Regions from separate parts of the Massilia sp. CMS3.1 genome, predicted to be linked through region 1. Evidence: riboswitches for the same ligand, from Rfam matches in the RefSeq annotation. Region 1 holds a riboswitch; the other holds the start of a gene.
What was found. A riboswitch is a leader RNA that binds a small molecule or an ion and turns the genes downstream of it on or off. The one in region 1 is predicted to bind thiamine pyrophosphate.

Region 1 (6,804 bases):
ATTTCGCACCTGGTACGCGCGCAGTGGCAACGGTATCGGCAGCGGTCCCAAGCTGCTGGCCGACCTGGACGCCGTGATCGCCGCCGACATGGCGCTCTCGCGCGAAGAGGGCGCGTATGCCGAAGCGTCGCATAGCGATCTGTTGAAAAGCGCGCGCACCCTGTACCGCCTGGCGCAGGAACGCCAGAAGCCGGACGCCCAGCGCGATGCGGGCTACCAGGAACGCGACCTCTCGTTCATCAAGGCGCGCCTGACGCGTCTCGAGCAGTCGTTTGTCCCTGGCGTCGACCAGGCACGCTACGCCGCGGCCCTGAACCGCTATGCGAAAATCGAATCGAAGCTGCGCCCGCAAGGCCTGGACGCGCTGGTGCCCACAACGATCGCCCTCGATGCGATCTACAAGTCGACCGAACTGGCCGATACCGCCAAACGCCTCGCCTGGATGGGCAAGGATGTCGACGCGTTCCGTACTTCGACCGATCCCTTCATCGTGCTGGCGGTGCGCCTGAACGATGTGGCCAAGGGCCTGGAAGAACGCCGCAAGGAAGTCGATGGCAACCTCGACCGCACCATCCCGCAGTACATGACCGCGGTCATCGCGTACAAGAAATCGCAGGGCAAACCGGTCTACCCGGACGCCAACTCGACGCTGCGCGTGACCTACGGCACCGTCTCGCCGTACGCGCCGCGCGACGGCCTGGTCAAGGGTCCGTTCACGACAGTTGAGGGCATCGTCGAGAAAGCCACCGACAAGGATCCGTTCCTGGTGCCGGCGGCCTTGACCGAAGCGGTGAAGGCCAAGCGTTATGGCGTGTTCAAGGACCCGGTGCTGAACACGGTGCCGGTGAACTTCCTGTCGAGCGCGGACACGACCGGCGGCAATTCCGGTTCGGCCGTGATGAACAAGCGCGGCGAACTGGTGGGCCTGAACTTCGATTCGACCTACGAGTCGATCACCAAGGACTGGTACTTCGACACGGCGATCACGCGCGCGATCCACGTCGACATCCGCTACATGCTGTGGGTGATGAAGGAAGTCGACGGGGCGGATAATCTGCTGAAGGAAATGACGATCAAGTATCCGAAGAAGTAAGCGGACAGCCTGTATCGGAAAACCGCGGCCGGAGCGATCCGGGCCGCGGTTTCTTGTGGTGATGGGCCACCCTGCGCTGGTAAGGCTGCCGCGCCTCTTCGCGTGCGTTGCATATTCCCCGCACAGCGTGCATACTCGCCAGCGCCGATGCGCTGCACCTTTTCCCTTACTTATCCAGCCCCGACGTGCGCTCGCGCGTCAACGCTCTCCCGCTGCCGCGAATGAACGAATCACTTGCCGTCCTCGGCTTTTCCACCACCCCCCTCGAACTGATCTCGTTTGTCCTGGCGGCGACCACGGTGCTGCTCAACATCCGCCAGAACCACTGGGCCTGGCTGTTTTCGATCGCCTCGTCGAGCACCTATGCGGTCGTCTTTTTCGATGCGCGTCTGTACGGCGACAGCGGCTTGCAACTGGTCTTCATCGCGGCCTCGGTCTGGGGCTGGTGGCAGTGGCTGCGCGGGACGCAAGAGACGAAGCTGGTCGTCACGCGTCTCTGCCGCGTCGGCTGGGCCTGGGTCCTGGCCGGCTGGGGCGCGGCCTTCCTGGTGCTGTCCTGGTTCCTGCGCACCTATACGAACACCGATGTTCCGCACATCGACGGCTTCCTCACCGCCGGCAGCCTGGCCGGCCAGCTGCTGCTGGCGCGTAAAAAGGTCGAGAACTGGCATGTCTGGCTGGTGGTCGACGTGCTGTATGTGGGCCTCTACATCTTCAAGGACCTGCATGTGACGGCGCTGCTGTACGCGGTGTTCGTGGTGCTCGCCTGGCGCGGCCTGCGGACCTGGAGCAAGCTGGCGCGGGTGGCGCCATGACTGTGCGCCGCATTGCCGTGCTAGGCGCCGAATCGTCCGGCAAATCGACTTTGTGCGGCGCGCTGGCGCGGCGCTACAGTACGGTATGGGTGCCCGAATACCTGCGCGAATTCGTCGACACGCACGGCCGCGTGCCCTTCGAGTCCGACCAGTTCGGGATTGCGCGCACCCAGCGTGCGCGCGAGAACGCCGCCGTTGATGGCGCGAACGAGTTCCTGTTCTGCGATACGACGCCGCTGATGACGGCGCTTTACAGCCAGGTGTACTGGGGCAGGGTCGACGCGCAGCTGGCGGCGCTGGCGGCGACCCACGACTATGCGTTGACCCTGGTGACGGCGCCCGACACGCCCTGGGTGGCGGACGGCCTGATGCGCGAATCGGAAGAAGTGCGCCAGCGCGTATTTTCGATGCTGGTGCAGGAACTGGACGCGCGGGGATTGCGCTTCGTGCTGCTGGAAGGGGACCTGCCGCACAGGCTGCGGCAGGTGGAAGCGGCCTTGAAAGTGCTGAAGCCTCTTTAAAAGTCGAACTGCGCCGACACGCGCAGCGTGCGCGGCGCGCCCGGCAGCAGGTAGCCGCCCAGGTCCTGGGTGACGTCGCGCCAGTAGAACTTGTCGAACAGGTTGTCGACGCGCGCGCGCAGCGTGACAGCCGTCGCACCCATCTTCATGCCGTAGGCCGCGCCGATACCGGCCACGTGGTAGCCCGGCACCTCCACCGTGTTCTCGGGGTCGAATGCCTTGGTCCCTGCGTACTGCCACTGGCCGTTGAGCTTCAGGCCCGGCACGCTTGCCGGCGCATATTCGGCCCAGACGGTGCTTTTGAACTCCGGCACGTTGGTCGTGCGCTTGCCTTCGAGCGCCGGCTCGCCCGTGCCTTCCTGCCGTGCGCGCAGCGCCAGCAGCGAGGCGCCATAGGCCAGGCTGCCCGCATTGCGCTGCGCCGTCAGTTCCAGTCCGCGGTGATTCTGCTCGCCGTTGCGGACGAATACGTTGTCCGCATTCGTGTATTCGAGGCCGCGGCTGATCTGGAACAGCGCCGCGCTGACCGACACGCCACTACCCAGCATGCCCTTCGTGCCGAGTTCGACCTGCTTCGAGCGGCTCGCGGCGAGCACGGTGTTGGCGTTATCGGTTTCGATCGGCGCGACTTCGCCCGGTTCCATGCCGTGCGCGACAGTGCCGTAGACATTCCACAGCGGCGAGACGCGGACGACCAGCGAGGCGTTCGGCAGCGCATACGAGCTGCGGCTGGCGGTCGGTCCGAGTGCGGTTTCCGGCGTCTGCACGCTGTTCGACTTCACGTATCGCAGGCCGGCGTGCAGGGTCAGCGCGGGCGTCAGATTGATTACGTCCTGCACGAAGAGCGCGCGTTCACGGTCGCTGTAGCGCTCCGAGACCGGGCCGGTGCGCGGGTTGCCGGGCGCCGGATCGGTGACGCGACTGGCGTAGATGTTGCTGTAGCCGGCGTAGTCGTAGACATAGTCGCCGTAGCTGTTATTGCGCTCGGCGTGGCTCGCGCCGATCGTGAGCGCGTGGCGCAGGGCGCCGGTGGCGAAGCGGCCGTGCACCAGGGCCTGGATCCCGAACGGCGTCTTGCGCTCGCCCGTGCTCTGGTAATCGTAGACGTCGAAGTCGCCGTTGGAACAGTAGCCCGGGTAGTAGCCCTCGCCCTCGTTGCTGCAGCCGTAGGGGAAGGCGGTGTAGTCGTCGCGCTTGAACCAGTGCTTGTTGGCCGTGACCGAGGCGCGCCAATCGGGGTTGATCCGGTAATCGAAGCGCAGGCCGAGGTTGGCGCTGTCGGTGTCGACCGGTTTGGTCCAGGGCTGGGCGTTGAGCAGGGTCTTGGGTGACACGCCGCGCGGCAGGTCGACCCCGCGAATGAGCTGGTAGCCCGGCGCCGTGATTTGCTCCTTGTGCTGGAAGTCCATGTCGAGCTGCAGCAGCGCGTCGGGCGTCACCTGCCAGTCGAAAGCGCCTGATGCGAACTGACGCTTGCCGTCGGCGCCGTCGATGTAGGAGCGCAAGCGTTCGGCGGCCGCATTGATGCGGTAGCCGAAGCGGCGGTCTTCGAAGCGCCCGCCGATATCGAACTCGCCGAACAGCGTACCGCGCTCGCGCGCCTCGATCGTCACCGAGCGCAGCGGCTTGTCGGTCGGACGTTTCGTGACGAAGTTGACCAGGCCGCCGGGTGCGGCGATGCCGGCCTGCAGGCTGGCGACGCCCTTGAGCAGCTCGATGCGTTCCTTGTTTTCGAGCGGGACCTGGGCGTCGCCCGGGATCACGATGCCGTCCTTGCGGTAGCCCGAATTGTTGTTCAACTTGAAGCCGCGCACCGAGAACTGCTCGGCATAGCCGACCGCGTTGTAGGCGTCGCCGACCGAGGCGTCGTACTGCAGCGCTTCGCTGCTCGAGCGGATCGACAGGTCCTGCATCTGGCTGCGGCCGATCGCTACCACCGAGGCGGGAATGTCGATCAGCGGCAGGTCGGCAAAGCTGCCGATGCTGACGCGGTCGGTCGCGGCCCACTTGCTGCCGGTGACCACGACCGAGGCCATTGGCTCGGCGGACTGGGCGTTGGCGGTGTAGGCCTGTGCGAGCGCACAGGCGAGGATGGAACAGGTGAAAATGGGTTTCATTGTTTGCTCACGGATCGAGCGACGCGGGGACGCGGCGCTTTTTTAGTAAAAGCCGGAGCCAACGTGCGGGAAGGGCAAACAAGGTGTGAACTGCTTGGCGCGCTTTCCTTCGCTGGCATTATCCAGATCAGGTACGAAGGGTATATCTCACCCGGAAACATGTTCCAGGACCCCTAGCGAGCCGCGAGTGTACCACGGGTTTTTCAACCCGTGGTGGTTCTGCCAATAATGATCAAACAGATGCGCACCGCCGGGTGGGCCGGGCCGGTGCGTGCGCTCACACCTCCGCCGTTTCCCGAAACGGCGCGGCATGCGCGTGGTGCGAGCGCGCGTGCAGCAGGTGGCGCTGCAGCGTCGAGCGCGTGCTGGTCTCGATCGCACGCCAGTTGTCGCGGCGCAGCGCGGCGCGCTTGCGGTGCTTCGAGGGCATGTCGGCCAGCGGCTTCAGGTAGAAGGGCAGCGCCACCAGCCAGGTATCGCCGGGCAGCTCGACGCCACCGAGGATCTTCCAGAAGCCGTCGTATGCATTCGCGAAATGCTTGATCTCATCCGGGTCATAGGCGATGTGCGCGGTGCACTTCACGGCCACCACCTGATCCATGCCGACCGCCTGCGCCAGGCCCTGCATCGCCGCGAAGCAGAAGAAGCTCGGCGAATTGTTCGGGAAGCACTTCTCGAAGGCGTCGAAAGCCTCGCCCGACTCGGTCCAGCGGCCCTGGTTGCGGGCGACGAAGGGCACCAGCGGCGTCGGCACGCCGACGATCCTGCCCTCGACCCAGGAGAACGACAGGCGGTGCAGCACTTTGTCGTCGGCCACCAGCGCAATCGTCAGGTCGCCTTCCGCATTCATGCGCGAGGCTATCTCGAGCCGGATCAGGAAATCGTGATCGCCGACCGCCTGCTGCCACAGCGTCAGGCCGCCGGCCGCATACACGGCCGCCTTGTAGGCCGCGTCGAACGTGGTCTCTTCGAAGCGGTAGTGCGACAGCACGCATTGTACGCGCTGGCGGCTGCTCAAGCCCTGCAGCAGATAGGCGCTGTGGCTGAGGTGGTGGAAAGGGTCGTCGTTGGGCTGCGTCATCACGTGGTTGCGGTAGACGTCGAGCTGGCACAATGCGGCATGGTCGCGGTAATACCGCAGCACGCGCGCGCTGCGCAGCACCGACAGCAGCCAGGACGAAAAGCGCAGCTTGCTGCGGCGGGCGAGCCAGTAGCGGGTCAGGTGAGCCAGGATCATGGGGCGCTCCGTGGAAGACGGCGGGTTGCGGACAAGCTCATGGTGTCCCACACGGGCGTTCCCGGAGGTGCGTTTACTCAAGGGGAATAGATTCTCTGGGGCAATATTTTTGGCGGACTCATCCCCGCCCTGCGTGTGCATCGAACGCATCTTGGTTTTCTTTCAGGATTCTTTATTTTGGGAAAGCATTCTTTATTGCAAGATTAACACGATCTGCGCGCGGCCTTGCAAAATTCTGTTTCATACTCGCGGTGACACGGCTGCGGAGGCGACGTATGGCATGTGAACTGTTTTATTGGCCAGGCATCCAGGGCCGCGGCGAATTTGTCCGGCTGGCACTCGAGGAGGCGGGGGAGGAGTATGCCGACGTGGCCCGGGGGGCGGGCGGCGTCGACGCGCTGATGGCGGTGCTGAAGGAAGGGCCCACGCCGAGTTTTGCGCCGCCTTTCCTGCGCACCGACGGCATGACGATCGGCCAGACTGCGGCGATCTTGATGTTCCTGGGCGAACGCCACGGCCTCGCGCCCCAGGATTCGGCCGGGCGCCTCTGGACGCACCAGTTGCAGCTGACGATTGCCGACCTGGTGAACGAGGCGCATGACACCCATCACCCGGTCGGCAACAGCTTGTATTATGAGGACCAGCAGGAGGAAGCGCGCCGCCGGGCAAGCGAGTTCACGTCGGCGCGCATCCCGAAATTCTTCCATTATTTCAGCCACGTGCTGGGCGAGAAGGACTACCTGCTCGGGCTCCAGATCACCTACGCCGACCTCTCGCTGTTCCAGACCCTCGAGGGGCTGGACTATGCCTTCCCGAAGGCCACGGCCCGCGCACTGGCGCGGCACCCGAACCTGGCGGCGCTGCGCAGGCGCGTGGCCGAACGTCCGCGCATCGCCGCTTATTTGCGTTCGCCGCGCCGGATTCCCTTCAACGAAGAAGGTATTTTCAGGCGCTATCCGGAACTCGACTGTTAAACCTCCGTCCCGATCCAGCCCGAGATCCTTTTGCTTGATTAAACGAG
Region 2 (6,804 bases), on a different contig from region 1:
GCGCACGAACTCGATCGCCTTTTCCCCCATGCCCAGCGCCAGCGCTCCCTCTTCCGGGACGCCACGCGCGGCGGCGTAGGCGCGCACGTCCTGGGTGATCTTCATCGAGCAGAAATGCGGACCGCACATCGAGCAGAAGTGGGCGACCTTGCCCGACTCCTTGGGCAGCGTTTCGTCGTGGAAGGCGCGCGCCTTGTCGGGGTCCAGGCCGAGATTGAACTGGTCTTCCCAGCGGAACTCGAAGCGCGCTTTCGACAGCGCGTTGTCGCGGATCTGCGCGCCGGGATGGCCCTTCGCGAGATCGGCGGCGTGGGCGGCGATTTTATAGGTGATGATCCCGTCCTTGACATCGGCCTTGTCGGGCAGGCCGAGGTGCTCTTTCGGGGTCACATAGCACAGCATGGCGGTGCCGTACCAGCCGATGTGGGCGGCGCCGATGCCCGACGTGATGTGGTCGTAGCCGGGCGCGATGTCGGTGGTCAGCGGCCCGAGGGTATAGAACGGCGCCTCGCCGCAGCCTTCCAGCTGCAGGCGCATGTTCTCGCGGATCAGGTGCAGCGGCACGTGGCCGGGTCCCTCGATCATGGTTTGCACATCGTGTTTCCACGCGACCTGCGTCAGTTCACCGAGGGTGGCCAGTTCCGCCAGCTGTGCTTCGTCGTTGGCGTCGTAGATCGAACCGGGGCGCAGGCCGTCGCCCAGGCTGAAGGCGACGTCATACATCTTCATGATGGCGCAGATGTCCTCGAAATGCGTATAGAGGAAGGACTCCCTGTGGTGCGCCAGACACCACTTGGCCATGATCGAGCCCCCACGCGAGACGATCCCCGTCAGGCGCTTGGCCGTCATCGGCACGTGGGCCAGGCGCACGCCGGCGTGGATCGTGAAATAGTCGACGCCCTGCTCGGCCTGCTCGATGAGCGTGTCGCGGTAGATCTCCCAAGTGAGGTCCTCGGCCTTGCCATGCACCTTTTCCAGCGCCTGGTAGAGCGGCACGGTGCCGATCGGAACCGGGCTGTTCCGCACGATCCATTCGCGCGTTTCGTGAATGTGCTTTCCGGTCGACAGATCCATCACGTTGTCGGCGCCCCAGCGGATCGCCCAGGTCATCTTGTCGACCTCTTCGCCGATCGACGAGGTCACGGCCGAGTTGCCGATGTTGGCGTTGATCTTGACGAGGAAGTTGCGGCCGATGATCATCGGCTCGCTCTCGGGATGATTGATGTTGGCCGGGATGATGGCGCGTCCGCGCGCGACTTCCGCACGCACGAATTCCGGCGTGATCACGTCGGGGATACTCGCGCCGAAGGACTGGCCCGGGTGCTGGCGGCCCAGCAGTTCGGCCGTGCGCTTTCCCATCGGGCCGCTGTTTTCCAGCTGCGCCAGGTATTCCTGCCGGCGCAGGTTCTCGCGCAGGGCGACGAATTCCATCTCGGGGGTGATGATGCCGCGTCGCGCATAGTGCATCTGGGTGACGTTGCTGCCCGCTTTTGCCCGGCGTGGTGTGCGTCCCAGCCCGAAGCGCAGCGCGTCCAGGCCGGGATCGCGCAGGCGCTGGGCACCGAAGGCGGAACTCGGGCCGGGCAGCGCCTCGGTGTCGCCGCGCGCGGCGATCCAGTCGGCGCGTAGTGGCGCCAGGCCGCGCCGGATGTCGATCGTGGCCGCCGGGTCGGTGTAGGGGCCCGACGTGTCGTAGACGAACACCGGCGGGTTGGGCTCGCCGCCGAAGCTGGCGGAGGTATCCGATTGGGCCACCGCGCGCATCGGCACCCGGATGTCGGGGCGGCTGCCTTCGATGAAGACCTTGGTCGAATTGGGAAACGGTGCAATGGCGGCCAGGTCCACGGTGGCGGTGGTGGCGTCGAACTTCAGTGGTGCGTTCATGCGGCTCCTTTGGGCAGGAGCCAGCAAAGGAGTCGCAGAAGACCGTCCGGGCGCGTGTGCGCGGCCGGCAGGACATCTCGAAGCTTCCCTTCGCTGGCATTATCCAGATCAGGTTCAGAGGGTATTTCTCACCCGCGCTTCAATTGATGCGCAGGACCCCTAGCGTTTGCTGCCATATCGGCAACGGGCTCAGTATAGCCCAACTATTTGCCGGTGTGCTGCTGTCAGCCTCTTTTTTACGGCAGTGGCGCCGCGCCGGCAGTCGACGCGCGCAGGTCACATCATGGGCGGCTCCGCGTTCAGCGGCAGCAGATGCAGTTCCCCGTCGATGAGGCGCACCTCGACGAACGGGGTGTGCCCCGGCGTGATGTCCTGGGCCGCTTGCGGCCCGTTCTCGATCGATACTTCCAGCCGCACGGTCGGCGCCTCGGTCGGCACCTCGATGGCATCGGCACGCGAAATGCTCCAGTCCGTGCTGACGCCGGCCCGGTGGTACACCTCCTTGCCATCGACCCGCACGGTCACTGTGTTGTTCTGGAAGCCATCGCCCAGCCTCACGCGTAACATCATGACTGCCCTCGCATTCTCGGTTGTTGCAACAAGCGTGCTGGACAGGCCGCGGTTATTGCAGGCCTGTCCAGCCAGTAGCGCCACCAGCACGACGACACTCCAGAGCTGACGCGCCATGATCCCCCCCTTTTCTTCCAGCCCCGATCCATCAGGACTTCTTGCCAGCGCGCGTGGACGCTGCCGCCAGGCTTGCCTGCGCCCCCTTCTCATCGCCGATCATATTCTGGGCAGAGGCCAGGCAGGACAGCGCCTGCTTGCTGGAGATCGGATCGAGCACCGGGCTCTCGGCCATCCGGGACAGCAGCGCGATACTGGCATCAGGCTGGGCCTGACGCACGCTGACCGGTTTGCCCTCGCCGGCATTCACGGTCTTGAAGGTGCGCGCGGCATTTACGCCCTTGACCATCCTGACATAGCTCGCCATCCGATGGGCGTCGAAGCGCTCGAGCACTTCGTCGAACGCGTCGTTACCGGCGCGCAGGGTCTCGTTGTCCGAACCCTTCAGGTAGAGCAGCGCGCCCTGCGCTTCGCCCATGAAGAGGTCGGCCAGCTTGTCGTCGTCCTGGCTGACCGGATAACGCACCCGGATCGTCAGGATATCGGACAGCACCTGCGAGCCATCGAGCGCCGCATACGCGGCCCGCACCCGGTAACGTCCCGGCTGGTCGAAGTAGAAGCCGCCCTTGCCGTAGCCGATATAGGCGCTGTCGGCGATCTCGTCGCCCACGCCGAGCACGGCCTGGCGCTCGCCGACCAGGTGGTCGATCAGGGGCTCGTAGGCGCGCACTTCCCCGCCCGGCCGGCTGATCACGATCTTGACCAGGCCGTAGTTCGGATGCAGCCAGGTATGGGCACGGCGGCCACGCGTGTCGGTCGCCCGGAGTTTGAGCTCCAGCACGACCGGCTCGCCGAGCGCAAAGCTCTCTTGAAAAGTCGAGATCGCCAGCACCAGGCCCGAATCGTCGGAAATCGGGTCGGCCATCACCTCGCGCCCGAGCGAGGCGCCGACGATGAAATCGCTGCCGCCCATGATGACGTCGTTGCGGAAACCATGGCGCAGGTGGATCAGTTCCTCGTCGTCGAAACGGAAATCGAAACTGCTCCAGTAACCGGCCGCTCCGCCTTTCGGGTAATACCACGGGTAATTCATCCAGGACAGCGAGTCGGGCCGGTTCGGTTTCGGCGGCGAGGCATACTGTTTCTGCCAGGAGTGCATCAGGTTGAAGCAGTGGCCGAGTTCATGCACATAGGTGTAGAGCTGCAGCCGCTGCTGCTCGGCCGTGGTCCCGCCAACGCCCGCATGGAACACCGCGCACCCCTGGCGCTGCTTGCCGTCCTGGTCGAACATGATGCCGTACAGGCCGGATCCGAGATCGTGGTTCTGCGCGACCAACTGCCAGACGTACCATTGCTGCAGATCGCTCCAGAGCGAAAAATGCTGTTGCATCGATGCATGCAGCTCGGCATTGCTCCAGCTGGCGTTCGCGCCGGCGGCGCTGATGTCGATGACGTTGTTGCCAGCGGTCGGCGCCATGCCGATGCCGGCCTCGGCAAACGCACTGACGACGTTGACGTTGCGCGCAGTGCCGCCCGACGGCAGCATGCCGGTGTTGTAGGCGGAAAATGGAGAAGTCGTGACATCCGATACGCAATCCGTTTCGATGCGCACCGAGCGGTAGTGAAGCGAGGCAAACGGGCAATGATAGGACGCGCCCGGCGAATTGCTCACGGTGAAGAATTGCAAAGTTGCAGCTGCCTGCGGCTGGAAGAAACTCACCCGCGGTATCGTGACCTGCACCACAGGCGCCCCGGCCGCAAAGCTAAACTGCGCCTTTCCCTTGATGACGATCTGGGAAAATCCCACCGTGACGGTCGGACTGTCCACGATGAACGAACCGTAATAGGACAGCGTCCTGCCGACCATCTGGTAAAAGTCGCCGCTGACCCGCTTCATGGAGCGGCTGCGGTCGACGTCGACCCGCAGTTCGATCGAGAAGCTGCCGAGCGCACCGGCATAGCATCCGCTGACTGCCTTCTTGATGATGGGCACTTGCGGGAGAGGAATCTTGGGAATCGGAAATGGCGGTACATGCGGAACCGGGGCGGCTTCAGGTAGGGCGCCGGTCGGCGCGGTGTCGTGCGGCTCGCCGATACCCAGCTCGCCATTGGTCATGCCGGACACTTCTTCATACGACATATGGCCGTTCGGTTCGGCCAGCGCTTCGTCGCTTGCATTCTCCACCCCGGTTGGATCCAGTTGTGACATGTTTGCTCCTAGAAATGGCCTATCGTTATGGGCGTAGCCCGGGGCGGCGGTACCCGCCCTCATGCCGGCTGCTTTCCTTTGACCGCAAGGGAGATGCAGACGATTCGTCGAGGCCGCTGTTATTCGTAACGATTGGGAACGTGTTTAGACGCAAATCAAGGAATCTGGATCTGGGAAAGGCAATACGAGGTGACCTATAATGGTTCCTTTCGTACATTCAAACGCCATCACATCATGGAATTAGCCAAGTCTTTCGAGCCAGCCGACATTGAACAAACCTGGCGCGCCGAGTGGGAGCAGCGCGGGTACTTCGCCGCCACCATGGACGCCGACAAACCAGCGTTCAGCATCCAGCTGCCGCCGCCGAACGTGACGGGCACGCTGCACATGGGCCATGCGTTCAACCAGACCGTGATGGATGGCCTGACGCGCTACTACCGCATGCGCGGCTTCAATACCGCCTGGATCCCGGGCACCGACCACGCCGGCATCGCGACCCAGATCGTGGTGGAGCGCCAGCTCGACGCCCAGAAGATCTCGCGTCACGACCTCGGCCGCGACGAATTCATCAAGAAGGTCTGGGCGTGGAAGGAAGAGTCGGGCAACACGATTACCGGCCAGATGCGCCGCCTGGGCACATCGCCCGACTGGCAGCGCGAATACTTCACGATGGACGAGACGCGCTCGAAGACCGTGTCCGAAGTCTTCGTACGCCTCTACGAGCAAGGCCTGATCTACCGCGGCAAGCGCCTGGTGAACTGGGATCCGAAGCTCGGCACGGCCGTGTCGGACCTGGAAGTGGACTCAAGCGAGGAAGACGGCTCGATGTGGTACATCCAGTACCCGCTGGCCGACGGTTCGGGCAGCCTGACGGTCGCCACCACCCGTCCTGAAACCATGCTGGGCGACGTGGCTGTCGCGGTCGACCCGACCGACGAACGGTATATCCACCTGGTCGGCAAGATGCTGAAATTGCCGCTGACGGAGCGCGAGATCCCGGTCATCGCCGACTCCTACGTCGACAAGGAATTCGGCAGCGGCTGCGTGAAGATCACGCCGGCGCACGATTTCAACGACTACGCCGTCGGCCAGCGCGCCAATCTCGCGCCGATCACGATCATGACCCTGGATGCGAAGATCAACGAGAACGGCCCGGCGCAGTACCAGGGTCTGGACCGTTTCGCGGCGCGCAAGCAGATCGTGGCCGACCTGGAAGCGCTTGGTCTCCTTGAACAGGTGAAACCGCACAAGCTGATGGTGCCGCGCGGCGACCGTACCGGCGTCGTCATCGAACCGATGCTGACCGACCAGTGGTTCGTCGCCATGACGAAACCGGCGCCGGAAGGCAGCTTCAATCCCGGCAAATCGATCACTGAAGTGGCGCTGGAAAAGGTCGCCAGCGGCGAGATCAAGTTCGTGCCGGAGAACTGGAGCACGACCTATAACCAGTGGCTGGGGAATATCCAGGACTGGTGCATCTCGCGCCAGCTGTGGTGGGGCCACCGGATCCCGGCCTGGTTCGACGAAGCCGGCAACATCATCGTCGCCCGCGACGAGGAAGAAGCGACATTAAAAGCTGCCGCACAGGGCATCACCGGGACGCTCCGCCGTGACGAAGACGTGTTGGATACCTGGTTCTCGTCGGCCCTGGTGCCGTTTTCGACCATGGGCTGGCCGGAAGAGACGCCGGACATGAAGATGTTCCTGCCGTCGTCGGTGCTCGTCACCGGTTTCGACATCATCTTCTTCTGGGTCGCGCGCATGGTCATGATGACGGCGCACTTCACAAATAAAGTGCCGTTCGAGACGGTGTACGTGCACGGCCTGGTGCGCGACTCGCAGGGCCAGAAAATGTCCAAGTCGAAGGGCAATACGCTCGACCCGATCGACCTGATCGACGGTATCGACATCGAGTCGCTGGTGAATAAACGCACCGCCGGCCTGATGGACCCGCGCGCCGCCGAGAAAATCGCGAAAGCCACCCGCAAGGAGTTCCCGACCGGGATCCCGGCGTTTGGTACCGACGCCGTGCGTTTCACGATGGCGAGCTACGCCTCGCTGGGCCGCAACATCAATTTCGACCT

Region 2: linked by a shared signal. The riboswitch ahead of thiC (phosphomethylpyrimidine synthase ThiC) and the one ahead of ACHAC9_RS06700 (TonB-dependent siderophore receptor) in region 1 are both predicted to bind thiamine pyrophosphate.

Annotation. Positions count from the first base shown of each region.
Region 1 is NZ_JBIMES010000003.1:160,281-167,084, forward strand. Features, by position in the region: gene ACHAC9_RS06685 (S46 family peptidase) at 1-1,093, shown strand, start outside; gene pnuC (nicotinamide riboside transporter PnuC) at 1,315-1,908, shown strand; gene ACHAC9_RS06695 (AAA family ATPase) at 1,905-2,429, shown strand; gene ACHAC9_RS06700 (TonB-dependent siderophore receptor) at 2,426-4,546, opposite strand; TPP riboswitch at 4,634-4,731, opposite strand; gene ACHAC9_RS06705 (DUF535 family protein) at 4,824-5,783, opposite strand; gene ACHAC9_RS06710 (glutathione S-transferase) at 6,059-6,757, shown strand; gene ACHAC9_RS06715 (MFS transporter) at 6,796-6,804, opposite strand, start outside.
Region 2 is NZ_JBIMES010000012.1:39,575-46,378, forward strand. Features, by position in the region: gene thiC (phosphomethylpyrimidine synthase ThiC) at 1-1,884, opposite strand, end outside; TPP riboswitch at 1,953-2,055, opposite strand; gene ACHAC9_RS18395 (hypothetical protein) at 2,161-2,571, opposite strand; gene ACHAC9_RS18400 (hypothetical protein) at 2,603-4,720, opposite strand; gene ACHAC9_RS18405 (valine--tRNA ligase) at 4,955-6,804, shown strand, end outside.